3 regions of the Mesorhizobium sp. B2-1-3A genome follow, and region 2 is predicted to be linked to each of the others. Evidence: predicted binding sites of a transcription regulator. Region 2 holds the regulator's gene; each other region holds the start of a gene.
The links. The regulator LexA, encoded in region 2, represses DNA repair genes until DNA is damaged. The targets are predictions, from matches to a motif close to TGTTCNNNNTGTGTTCNG.

Region 1 (4,283 bases), on a different contig from region 2:
GTGCGCGCCAGCGCCGTCGACATCGCAGTCGAAGCCGCCCGCGCACTGCTGGCCGCAAAGGTCGATGTCAAGGCCGGCGCCGACCTGTTCAAGGCTTCGCTCGCGGACGTGAAGGCCAAGCTGAACTGAGCGGTTCTTGAACCGCCGACATGGAGCCGCCCGGGCAACCTGGCGGCTTTTTTGTTGTGGCGCGGATAATCTCCCCCCTCGAGGGGGAGATGTCGCCGAAGGCGACAGAGGGGGTCGGTTCGACCGGTCTCAACGCAATCTTTGCGGCGTAGAATAGAAAAAGTCGGCGCTTCATGAGCGGCGACTCCGTCCGGCCTGCCGGCCATCTCCCCCTCGATGGGGGAGATCGCTCGTCAGCTCAATCCAGCCCGGCCAGGCTCTCTTCTTCAAGCACTTCAGCCCCGCCCAGCCTGAACGGCGCAAACGACACGCGGTGCAGCCGCGCGACGGGGCCGTGCGCCTCGATCGCCGTGCGGTGGCGGGCCGTGGCGTAGCCCATATGGACTTCAAAGCCGTAGCGGTCGTGATGGCTGCCGCAGCCGCACATCATGCGATCGCGCATCACCTTGGCGACGATCGAGGCGGCGGCGATCGACTGCGAGCGTTGATCGCCCTTGATCAACGCGCGGCCGTCGCACGGCAGTCCGGGCGGCACATCGCGGCCGTCGGCAAGCGCGAGTTTCGGGCGGACCGACAGCCCGACCAGCGCGCGCCGCATCGCCTCCAGGCTTGCCTTGAGGATGTTGCTGCTATCGATGCCTTCGGCACTGATCGAGGCCATCGAAACCGCCTGTGCGGAGCCAAGAATGCGCAGGAACAGCGCCTCGCGCTGCAAATGACTGAGACGTTTGGAATCGTCGAGGCCTTCGGGGATGTTGGCGGGGTCGAGCACCACCGCGGCCGCGACCACCGGCCCGGCCAGCGGGCCGCGGCCGGCCTCATCCATCCCCGCGACAGGCCACAGCCCGTCAGCCATCGCCTTCGTCTCGAAGGAGAAATCGGGTTTCTCGACGATTTCGAAGAGAAGCGGAGAATCGGAACGCGAGCGAGCCATGTTGCGGCGAGGTTCGCATCGGCTCCGATTCTCCGCAAGTCCCTCCGGGTCGGGTGGGGCGCCGGACCGGGAGGGCACCGTCTGCAGGCCGGGGCAGGCCGGACGGGATTCTTTGCCGCGACCGCAATGAAGCGGCGGCGGCGAAGGGGGCGTTCAGAGCAGCATCAACTGCTCCTGGTCCTTTCCGGCCGCGACGAACTGGTCGGTGCGCAGCGTGCGCCGCTCAGCGTTGAGGCCGAGCCGTTTGGCGGTGATCTCGAAGCGGCGGCCGATCTGCCAGGCGTAGGGTCCGGCGCCCTTCATGCGCTTGCCCCATTCCGAATCGTAGTCCTTGCCGTCGCGCATCGAACGGATCAGCGACATCACGTGGCGGTAACGGTCGGGATAGTGGCGCAGCAGCCAGTCCTTGAAGATCGGGCTGACCTCCAAAGGCAGGCGCAGAACGACGTAGCCCGCCTCGCGCGCACCCGCCGCGCGCGCCGAATCGAGGATCCGTTCCATCTCCTGGTCGGTGAGGCCGGGGATGATCGGCGCCACCATGACCGAAGCCGGAATGCCGGCATCCGAAAGCTGCCGGATCGCTTCCAGCCGCTTGGTCGGCGTCGACGCGCGGGGTTCCATGGTGCGCGCCAGCATGCGGTCCATTGTCGTCACCGACAGCGCCACCTTGGCGAGCCCACGCTCGGCCATGCGCGACAAGATGTCGATATCGCGCGTCACCAATGCGGACTTGGTGACGATGCCGACCGGATGGCCACGCGCTTCCAGCACTTCGAGGATCTCGCGCATGATCCGGTATTGCTTTTCGATCGGCTGGTAAGGGTCGGTGTTGGTGCCGATGGCGATGGTGCGCGGCTGGTAGCCGTCCTTCGACAGTTCCTTGTCGAGCAACCGTGCCGCATCCGGCTTGGCGAACAGCTTGGATTCGAAATCGAGGCCCGGCGACAGGCCCATGAAGGCATGCGTCGGCCGTGCGAAGCAATAAACGCAGCCATGTTCGCAGCCGCGATAAGGGTTGATCGACCGGTCGAAGGAGATGTCAGGCGATTCGTTGCGGGTGATGATGGTGCGCGGCTTTTCAACCTGCACTTCGGTCTTGAAGGGCGGCAGCTCCTCCAGCGAATCCCAGCCATCATCGAAGACATGGCGGCTGACCGGCTCGAACCGGCCGGACGGATTGATGCCCGCCGACCGGCCGCGATTGCGGTCCGGACGGATACGCATGCCACTCTGCTCGATCATCGCATTGGCCATCTCGGCTCGTCCAGCTCCGAAGGCTGCAATGTCGGCGCGCACGATCGGTTCCATCTTGGCCCGCTCCCCGGGACTGTCCATGTTGTTTCGAATCGCTCGGTTCATGAAATTATTCCTATTTTCTCAATGGGAACAAATCAAGAACTTTCTATGCTGCGCTGCAAAAACTAGCGCTGTGCGCTGCTTTCCGCTATTCGGCTAAACATGCTCAGTGTTCTCATTGAAACGCGCAACGACGAGGAGGCTCTCGCCCGTACGCTCAGCTCGCTGATTGGCGGCGCTGTCGAGGGCGTGGTGCGCGAGGTCGTCGTCTGCGACACCGGCTCCACCGACCAGACGCATCATGTCGCCGAGCATGCCGGCTGCCAGTACGTGGCAAGCGGCGGCATTGCCTTGGGGATCCGGCAGGCCAAGGGTGACTGGCTGCTGCTGCTGGAGCCGGGCGCGCGGCTGGTGGAGGGTTGGATCGATGCGGTTGTCGCCCACACGGCGCGGCAAACCATGGCGGCGCGATTCTCACGCGCGCGGGGCAGCCGCACACCGTTCCTGGCTCGGGTCTTTTCGGGAAACCGTGCGCTCGCCGATGGGCTGGTGATCAGCAAGCGGCAAGCCGCGTCCTTGTCGAAGAGCGCCGGTAGCGCCGAGGCGCTGGCGCGTGGCCTGGCGACAAAGAGGCTCGACGCCGAGATCTGGGTAGCGCCGCCGAAGCAGCAGCAGCGCTCGCCAAAGTGATTTTTTGCATGTGCTCTGTCCATTGTGCATTGCACAAAACGTGACGCGGGGTTAACCTCTCCCGGAGGTGGTGAAGTGGGTTTGGGTCATACGAGCGGTGAGCACCGATGCGGCATCGGGTTCACGCTCACGGACGAGGACCCGATGAACCTTTCAACCCCAGACAAATCCGGCGCCGCCAGTCTCGAGGCCATTGCGCGCAATGGCGGCCTGTTGCGGCGCATCGCCGTGCGCATTCCGACCTATCTCACGGATCTGCGCGAAAACCCTGCCTGGCTGCCGATGTTCATGCTGGCGCGCACAATGCCCGGGCGCCGAATGCATTGGCTGGGTGCAAAACGCGCCCGTCCTGCCGACAATCTTGGGGATACGATGTTTTCCGGTGTCGAGCGGGCGGCGGTGGTCGATGCGCTGCGCTCTGACGGCCTGTTTTCAGGCCTGGTCCTGCCATCGGAAATTCATGAGGAGATCGCGCGTTTCGCGGACCGCACGCCTTGCTTCGGCAATTTCGACCGCCGTCTCGAATTCATGCCGGGCGAGCATGCGCAAGCCGAGAAACGCCTGGCTCGCTCGCTGCTCAGCGGACACTATTTCGAGCGTATCCTCGACTGCCCGGCGGCACTCGCCATACAGCGCGACCCGCTGCTGCTCGACATTGCCGCGCACTATCTCGGCGGCCAGGCGAAACTGATCACCACACGCGTCTGGTGGAGCTTTCCAACCGGCGAGGCCTCCGACGCCGACAAGAACCTTGCCTCGCTCGGCAAGTATCATTTCGACCTCGATGACTGGCGCATGCTGAAATTCTTCTTCTACCTCAGGCCTGTCGACGCCGACACCGGTCCGCATGTCTATGTCAGGGGCAGCCACAGGCGCCGCGCCATAAAGCATCAGTTGACCCTGTTGGTCGGCCATCCCGCCCAGGAGGTGCTGGACGTCTATGGCGAGCAAAGCCCGGTGACGCTGACAGGCGAAGCTGGCCTCGGCTTCGTCGAGGACCCGTTCGGCTTCCACATGGGCACCGTGCCGGCGCGCACGCCGAGGCTGATGATGGAGGTGGGCTTCGGTGTTTCGCGCCCGTCACGCCGGCGCTTCCATGGAGAGCCGGTCATCCGCTGAGCGGGATCAGTCGAAGCTGATCTCGACCGGCATCCAGCGGAGGCGACGCCTGGCTTCGCGTTGCTCTCTGCCTTCCCCGTCGAAATCGACAGGGACAGGCTCGCGGCTGAACGCC
Region 2 (4,283 bases):
ATTTTCGCATGCCGACGATGGACGGATCGCGATGCAGGATCAGAACAACTCCACGAAAACCGAGGCGGCCTATCAGCTGCTGCGGCGCGATATCCTGACCACACGCCTCATGCCGGGCGCACCGCTCAAACTGAGCGCGCTGCGCGGTCTATACGGCGTCGGCTGGACACCGCTGCGTGAAGCCTTGTCTCGACTTGAAGCCGAGCGCCTGGTTACCGCCATCAGCAATCGCGGCTTTGCCGTGGCTCCGGTGTCGCGGGCCGAGCTCGAGGACCTGGCTCGCGCAAGGATGGTTGTGGAGATGCCGCTGTTCCTGGAATCGATCGAGAAAGGCGGCAGGGAATGGGAGGACGCGGTTGTCACCGCCCACTACCGGCTCTCCCGCTGCAAGACCGCGGTCGACGACCCCTCGGATGCGGCCGTCGACCAATGGGACGAGAGCCACGAGGCCTTTCACGCGGCACTGCTGAGTGCTGCGACGTCCAACTGGCTGTTGCGCTTCCGTTCGACAATCGCCGATCAGTTGCGGCGGCATCATCGTTTTCTCGGCCTGGCGCCGACATTGCGGGCGGCCGCCGGCCTCAAGGATGGCTATGGCGAGGCAATGGACGCCCTGCGCGAGGCGATCGCGATCGAGCATCACACCGCGATCATGGAAGCGGCCCTCGATCGCGATGTCGAGCGGGCAAAGGCGCTGATGACGGCGCATATCGGCTACACGCTGCATGTCTACGTTCACAGCGAGGACGGCGGCGCGAACAACTACACCGCACGCGCCGGCAGCCTGAAGGCAATTTCGGGATGACTTCAGCGCTTCCGCGACGTCCGGCTCTCTATGAGATGGTCGCGGCCCGTGACAGGCTGGCCGCCTGGTTGCCGCGCACGCCGCTGCTGCGCCTCGATCTCGGTCGTGCCGATCAGCGGATATTCCTCAAGCTCGAGACATTGTCGCCCATTGGCGCCTTCAAGATCAGGCCGGCGCTCAATGCCTTGCTCTGCCGCGATGCCGATGAACTCAGGCATGGCGTTGCGACCATCAGTTCCGGCAACATGGCCTACGGAATGGCCTGGGCGGCACGGGCGCTTGGCGTTCCGATGGCCGCCTACATGTATGCCGATGCACCCCAGACCAAGATCGACGGGGTCCGCGGCCTTGGTGGCGACGTGCGCTTCGTCTCGCACGAGACATGGTGGCGCTACATCATCGGAACGGAGCGGCCGGAGGGCGCGGAATTCCTGGTGAACCCGGTCACCGACCAGGCGGTGCTTGCCGGCAACGCGACCATTGGCCTCGAGATCGCCGAAGATCTGCCCGAGGTCGATTGCGTCCTGACACCTTATGGCGGAGGGAGCATGACAACCGGTGTCGCCAGTGCGGTCAAGGCGATGCGGAGCCAGGCCAAGGTCTTCGCCGTCGAGGATGAGAATGCGGCTCCGGTCACGGCGGCGTTGGCGGCCGGACGCATTGTCGAGATCGAGACGCGCCCCTCCTTCATCAAGAGCATAGGCGGCCCATCGCTGGTGCCCGGCCTATGGCCATTGGCAAGCCAGTCTATCGACGGCGCCATTGCCGTCAGTCTCGACCAGGTCACGGAAGCGATGCGCCTGTTGTTCTCGAAGGCAAAGATCGTGGCCGAAGGCGCGGGTGCCGCCTCGCTCGCCGCCGCTCTCCGCAGCGAGCGGGCAACCGGCAACGTCGTCTGCGTTATCTCCGGCGGCAATATCGATGCCGGCGCCTATGCGCAGATTCTGGGCGGAGCGATGCCGGAAGCCTGAACGCGTTCTATCCCCGGATAGCCAGCGATTGTTGGCGTTTTGATTTCGTTTCGTTCCGGTCGAAATGGATCGATTGGCCCATGCAATCCGCCCTGTGAACGCGCTTCAAACGCTGATGCCAAGCGGGACAAGAGGGTGGACCACAGGCCATTAACCAAAATGATTTCAATGCTCGCCTTGGCGCGGAGGTGGTCGATTGCTGCCCACCGCCGGCAGCGGATAATTTCAGATGCCTTAACAAATTCACTAAACTTTAAACAGTTGCGGAACACAACTGGAACAGATAGTGTTTGTTCTGGGTTTGTTTTTCGATTCCGATTCACACCCTTCGTTCAATGCCTGGGGGGCGCCATGCTGACGCGCAAGCAACATGAACTTCTGATGTTCATCCATGAACGGCTAAAGGAAAGCGGTATCCCGCCCTCCTTTGACGAGATGAAGGAAGCGCTCGATCTCGCCTCCAAGTCAGGGATCCATCGCCTGATCACGGCACTGGAGGAACGCGGCTTTATCAGGCGGCTGCCCAACCGGGCGCGGGCATTGGAAGTGCTGCGGCTACCGGATTCGATCGCGCCCGGCCTCAACGCCGCAAAGAAATTCTCGCCGAGTGTCATTCAGGGCAGTCTCGGTCAGGGTGGCCTCGGCCGCCAGATCAAGCCGGCGCCGTCGCGCTTGCCCTCTGCCGGCAATGACGACGACGCGGTCTCCGCCGTGTCGATCCCGGTGATGGGCCGTATCGCCGCCGGTGTGCCGATCGATGCGATCCAGCATCAGACGCATTCGATCTCGGTGCCGCCGGACATGATCATGGGTGGCGAGCACTATGCGCTGGAGGTCAAGGGCGACTCGATGATCGAGGCCGGCATCTTCGATGGCGACACGGTCATTATCCGCAACGCCGATACGGCGAGCCCGGGCGAGATCGTCGTGGCGCTGGTCGACGAGGAGGAAGCGACCTTGAAACGGTTCCGCCGCAAGGGCGCCTCGATTGCCCTTGAAGCCGCCAACCCGGCCTACGAGACGCGCATTTTCGGGCCGGACAGGGTCAAGGTGCAAGGCAAGCTGGTCGGGCTGATCAGGCGCTACTGAGCAGGAGCAGCCGGCATTTCGGCTTTTTGATAGGGCGGCAGCCCCCTCGCCTCACGCGAAAACTTTCGTTGCTCGTGCCAGGGCCGATACGGCCCGTCCACGGCGAAGCTGACGGTTGGCGGACCGGTCGCCGATTGGCGGTCGAAGAAGACGGCGGCACTGCCCTTGCGTGCAAGTTGCCGCTTGGTGATGACGAGGACCAGCGGGTTGTGGCAGGCATCGTAGCCCGTCGCGTCATTGACAACGATCAGGTCGGCGAAGCCGCAGGCCTTCCAGGTAGCCTTGCGGTCTTCGACATGCGCGATGATCGCGCCAGACGGATGCCGGGCGAGACAGATGCCTTCCGTGCAGTAGAACGGCGCCCCTGGCGGCAGATTGACGGCATCGGCAATGTCGAATTGCCCGTCCGCCTTGTTGAACATCTCCGGTGTGACAATGGTTTCGGACACCAGCGCGCGTTTCCAATTGTCGACGGTGAATTCGTTCGGACGAGCTCGGCTGACCGCGAGTTCGCCACCGCCGATCGGCACCGCGACCAGCCGCGCATCTTCGGAGATCAGCACATCCGGCACGCGCGTATCAGACACAGTCAACAGGCCGGCGAGCGCGAATGGCACTGCCGCGAGCCGCAGCCATGTCGTCGCCATCGTCGCGATGACCAGGGCAATCGTCACCAGCAGCACGGAGTGTTGTGAAATCAGCCCGATCGCATCGACGGGGGAGCGTTCCGATATCCACGCCGATATGGCGATCATCACGGTCAGGCCCTTGCCCATCACGTAGAGAAAGGGACTATCGGCACCAAAGGGCATCGCAAGAGAACTGAGAACAGCGAAAGGCATGACAATCAGTGACACGATAGGCATGACGGCGAGATTGGCGAACAGGCTGAGCGGTGACACACGCTGGAAATGCCAGATGGCAAATAGCGCCGTGGCGCAGCCGGCAATGATGGAGGTCATCGCCAACCCGCCCGTCGCCAGCAGGAATCTTCGCGTCAGGAACCCCGGCAGGGACCGCTTTGGCGGTGGCGGTCTTGCCTTTCCCGCACGGTGATCCGCCCAGCCGGCATAGGCGCCGACCAGCGCGGCCGTTGCGGCGAACGACATCTGGAAACTCGGGCCGACCACCTCATGCGGCGACACCACGATGACGGCGATCGCCGAGATCGCCAGGTTGCGCATGGTCAGCGCCGCGCGATCGAACAATACGGCAATCAGCATCACCGCCAGCATGATGAAACTGCGCTCGGCTGCAACGACGACGCCTGAGATGATGAGGTAGGCGGCGATCGAGAACAGTGCCGCGGCGGCCGCATATTTCTTCACCGGCCGGCACGCGGAGAAATCCGGGAACAGCGCGAAGGCACCGCGCAGCAGACCCATGATGGTGCCGGCGACCAGCGCCATATGCAGTCC
Region 3 (4,283 bases), on a different contig from region 2:
CGTCAGGTCGAGCGGGAAGCCATAGGTGTCGTAGAGCTTGAAGGCCGTCTCGCCATCCAGCATGTCGCCGGCATGCAGCGTTTCCGTCGCCTCGGAGAGCAGGCCGAGGCCGCGCACCAGCGTCTTGCGGAAGCGCGTCTCCTCGAGCTTCAGCGTTTCCGTGATCAACTGTTCGCCGCGCAGCAATTCGGGATAGGCCTGGCCCATCTCGCGCACCAGAGCCGGCACCAGCTTCCACATCAGAGGCTCGCTCGCCCCGAGCAACTGCGCGTGGCGCATGGCGCGGCGCATGATGCGGCGCAGCACATAGCCACGGCCTTCGTTCGACGGCAGCACGCCGTCGGCGACCAGGAAGGAGGACGAGCGCAAATGATCGGCAATGACACGGTAGGACGCGACTGTTTCGGCATCCGGAGCGCGCCCAAGCGCGGAAGACGCCGCATCGATGAGGTGACGGAACAGATCGGTCTCGAAAACGCTTTCCACGCCCTGCAGGATGGACGCCATGCGCTCCAGGCCCATGCCGGTGTCGATCGACGGACGCGGCAGGTCGATGCGCTCCTCCTTCGTCACCTGTTCATATTGCATGAACACCAGGTTCCAGAATTCGAGGAATCGGTCGCCATCCTCTTCCGGGCTGCCGGGAGGGCCACCCCAGATGTGCTCACCACGATCGATGAAGATTTCCGAGCACGGCCCACAAGGACCGGTGTCGCCCATCGCCCAGAAATTATCCGAGGTCGGGATGCGGATGATGCGGTCGTCCGAGAAACCGGCGATCTTCTTCCAGAAGCCCGCCGCCTCATCGTCCGTGTGGTAGACGGTGACCAGCAGCTTGTCCTTCTTCAGCCCGAACTCTTTGGTGATCAGGTTCCAGGCAAGCTCGATGGCGCGCTCCTTGAAATAGTCGCCAAAGGAGAAATTGCCGAGCATCTCGAAGAAGGTCAGGTGGCGCGCGGTGTAGCCGACATTGTCGAGGTCGTTGTGCTTGCCGCCGGCGCGAACGCTCTTCTGGGCGGTGGTGGCGCGCGAATAGGACCGCTTCTCCAAACCGGTGAAGACGTTCTTGAACTGCACCATGCCGGCATTGGTGAACATCAATGTCGGATCGTTGCGCGGCACGAGCGGGCTCGAGGCCACGACCTCGTGGCCCTCCTTGCGGAAATAGTCGAGAAATGTCGACCGAATCTCGTTCACGCCACTCATGACTGCTGCCTTTTCGCGAAAACCGCCGGCGCGGCCGGCGGAAACTGGTCTCTGCTTTTTAGAAGATTGACTTGGCCTTTTAGCGGGCACGCCGCACCCTGTCCAGAAACACGGAATTAGGCCAATCCATTGCACGTCGCCCAAAACGACCTCGGTTTTGGCAGAGCGACATGCATGAGAATAAAGACCTGAAGCGCGTCGCGTGAATCCACTCAGGCGCGAAGCGCTTCAGGAGCTTATCAGGCCGGCTCCACACCGCCCAAAAACAAAAACCGCCGGCTCGAAGGCCAGCGGTTTTGAACGCGGTACTAAAGAACTCGATTACTTAAGCATCAGGTCATAAGCCGACTTTATGGCCGAACTCTGGCCGTTGCCTTACATCGCGCCGGCTTCGTCCTCAAAACCGTCGTCGCCGTTGCCTTCGGAGCCACCATTCTCGAGGAATTTCTCGGCGATCAGACCGGCATTCTGTCTCAGTGCCAGTTCGATCTCGCGCGCGGTATCGGGATTGTCGCGCAGGAACAGTTTTGCATTTTCGCGGCCCTGGCCGAGACGCTGCGAATTGTAGGAGAACCAGGCACCCGACTTCTCGACCACGCCGGCCTTGACGCCGAGATCGACCAGTTCGCCGGTCTTGGAGACGCCCTCGCCATACATGATGTCGAACTCGACCACCTTGAAGGGCGGCGCCAACTTGTTCTTGACGACCTTGACGCGGGTCTGGTTGCCGACGACCTCGTCGCGATCCTTGACCGAGCCGATGCGGCGGATGTCGAGGCGCACCGATGCATAGAATTTCAGCGCGTTGCCGCCGGTCGTGGTCTCGGGCGAACCGAACATGACGCCGATCTTCATGCGGATCTGGTTGATGAAGATGACCATGGTGTTGGAGCGCGAGATCGAGGCGGTCAGCTTGCGCAACGCCTGGCTCATCAGGCGGGCCTGCAGGCCGGGCAGCGAATCGCCCATCTCGCCCTCGATTTCGGCACGCGGCGTCAGCGCCGCGACCGAATCGACTACCAGCACGTCGATGGCGCCGGAACGCACCAGCGTGTCGCAGATCTCCAGCGCCTGCTCGCCGGTGTCGGGCTGCGAGATCAGCAGGTTTTCCAGATCGACACCGAGCTTGCGGGCATAGACCGGATCGAGCGCATGCTCGGCATCGACGAAGGCGCAGATGCCGCCCTTCTTCTGGGCTTCGGCCACAGTATGCAGCGCCAGCGTCGTCTTGCCCGAGCTTTCGGGCCCGTAGATCTCGATGATGCGGCCGCGCGGCAGGCCACCAACGCCGAGCGCGATGTCGAGGCCGAGCGAACCGGTCGGCACCGTTTCGATCTCGACGACCTGCTCGTTGGCGCCGAGCCGCATGATCGAGCCCTTGCCGAAAGCCCGCTCGATTTGCGACAGAGCCGCATCCAGAGCCTTTGATTTGTCCACTGCCTTATCCTCTACAAGCCGCAAAGAATTCTGAGCCATGATACATCACCCCTTGGTCGTCAATGAAGGCCGGACAATCCGTAATCCCTGGCATTTTGTACCTTTTTTGTTCTCATTTGGCAAGAGGCAACAAGCATTTGAAAAACAAGCGATATCCGGATTTGTTCTTTTTTCGTCCCAGAAACGCGGGCAGCAACCCACCTCGCATTAGGCCAGCCGGCACCGCTGTCCCGGCCTGCCGAATCGCTGCCTTGCATGCGAAGCTCTGTCGCGCAGCCTAGCGCTTGTGCGGCTGCAACAACAAAGGTCATATCGCCGCCATGGTGAAATCCGCAGAGATACTGGCCGTGGGCGGGGCCCATATCGACCGGCGCGGCCAGGTGTCCGGCCTCTACGTGCCGGCCGCGTCCAACCCCGGCACGATGCGCGAAGATGTCGGCGGCGGCGTCTTCAACGCGCTGCGCAGCACAGTGCTGCGCGGCGTCTCCGCTTCGCTGCTTTCGATGCGGGGCGGCGATGCGGCGGGCGACACCGTTTCCCGCGCCATAGCCAAGGCAGGGATCGCCGATCTGTCGGCGGTGTTCCTTGACCGCACGACACCGAGCTATACCGCGTTGATCGATCGCGAAGGCGAGTTGATAGTCGGCTTTGCCGACATGGCGCTGTACGATCTGGCGTTTCCCAAGCAGATCCGCCGATCCAAGGTGCGGGAGGCGATCTTGGCCGCCGACGCCATCCTGTGTGACGCCAATCTGCCATCGGCGGCACTGGAGCGGCTGGTTTCGCTTGCCGCCGGCAAGCCCGTATTCGCCATTGCCATTTCGCCGGCCAAGATCGTGCGCCTGAAGCCGGTGCTCGGCAATCTGGCCGTCGTCTTCATGAACCAGCGCGAGGCCCTCGCGCTGGCAGGCCTGGACGGCGCGGCTTCCCAGCGGGGCATCGTTGACGGTTTGAAGCGCGCCGGCCTCACCAGCGCTGTGGTGACGGCGGGCATCGGCCCGGTGCTGGGTTTTGATCGCGACGGCACGTTTGCCATCAAGCCGCCGGCCCCGAGGAAAGTTGTGGACGTCACCGGCGCGGGAGATGCGCTGGCCGGGGCAACGGTCGCCGCCTTGCTGCGCGGCATGCCCTTGCGGGCGGCGTTGCGGGAAGGCGTCGCCGCGGCAACGCTGGCCATCGAGAGCGCCGACGCCGTTCCCGATTTCACCGCGGCCGCCTTCATGGAAGCGCTGGCCCTTGTGCCCGATGTGCAGGAAGTGGCATGAGACCGGCAAATTCATAGTACCGGAGTGCCGCCGCACGCACCTTGATGGATGCATGCACACCGGATTGGAGACCTGAGATGACCCCGGAAACCGCCCGCCCCTTCATCGATATCCACGCGCCGGTGGCGCAAGCCCTGGCCGCCGGCCGGCCGGTGGTGGCGCTGGAAAGCACCATCATCACCCATGGCATGCCCTACCCCGACAATGGCGCCATGGCGGCGAACGTCGAGAAGATCATCAGCGACGGTGGTGCCGTGCCGGCAACGATCGCCGTGGTCGGCGGGCGCATCAAGATCGGCCTTTCCGATGGCGAGCGCGAATCGCTGGCCATGACCGGCGACGCCATGAAGCTGTCGCGCGCCGACCTCGGCTTCG

Region 1: FJ977_RS04785 (PA0069 family radical SAM protein) is a predicted target of LexA. The motif match lies at 2,446-2,463, and genes of this name have one in related genera.
Region 3: recA (recombinase RecA) is a predicted target of LexA. The motif match lies at 2,740-2,757, and genes of this name have one in related genera.

The regions. Positions count from the first base shown of each region.
Region 1 is NZ_VFWK01000001.1:958,302-962,584, reverse strand. Features, by position in the region: gene FJ977_RS04795 (F0F1 ATP synthase subunit B) at 1-129, shown strand, start outside; gene FJ977_RS04790 (ribonuclease HII) at 368-1,063, opposite strand; gene FJ977_RS04785 (PA0069 family radical SAM protein) at 1,217-2,371, opposite strand; gene FJ977_RS04780 (glycosyltransferase) at 2,522-3,049, shown strand; gene FJ977_RS04775 (hypothetical protein) at 3,194-4,168, shown strand; gene FJ977_RS04770 (aldehyde-activating protein) at 4,175-4,283, opposite strand, start outside.
Region 2 is NZ_VFWK01000004.1:518,482-522,764, reverse strand. Features, by position in the region: gene FJ977_RS18225 (GntR family transcriptional regulator) at 32-805, shown strand; gene FJ977_RS18220 (pyridoxal-phosphate dependent enzyme) at 802-1,776, shown strand; gene lexA (transcriptional repressor LexA) at 2,128-2,865, shown strand; gene FJ977_RS18210 (ComEC/Rec2 family competence protein) at 2,859-4,283, opposite strand, start outside.
Region 3 is NZ_VFWK01000001.1:169,176-173,458, forward strand. Features, by position in the region: gene alaS (alanine--tRNA ligase) at 1-1,206, opposite strand, end outside; gene recA (recombinase RecA) at 1,582-2,682, opposite strand; gene FJ977_RS00950 (carbohydrate kinase family protein) at 2,964-3,908, shown strand; gene FJ977_RS00955 (pseudouridine-5'-phosphate glycosidase) at 3,986-4,283, shown strand, end outside.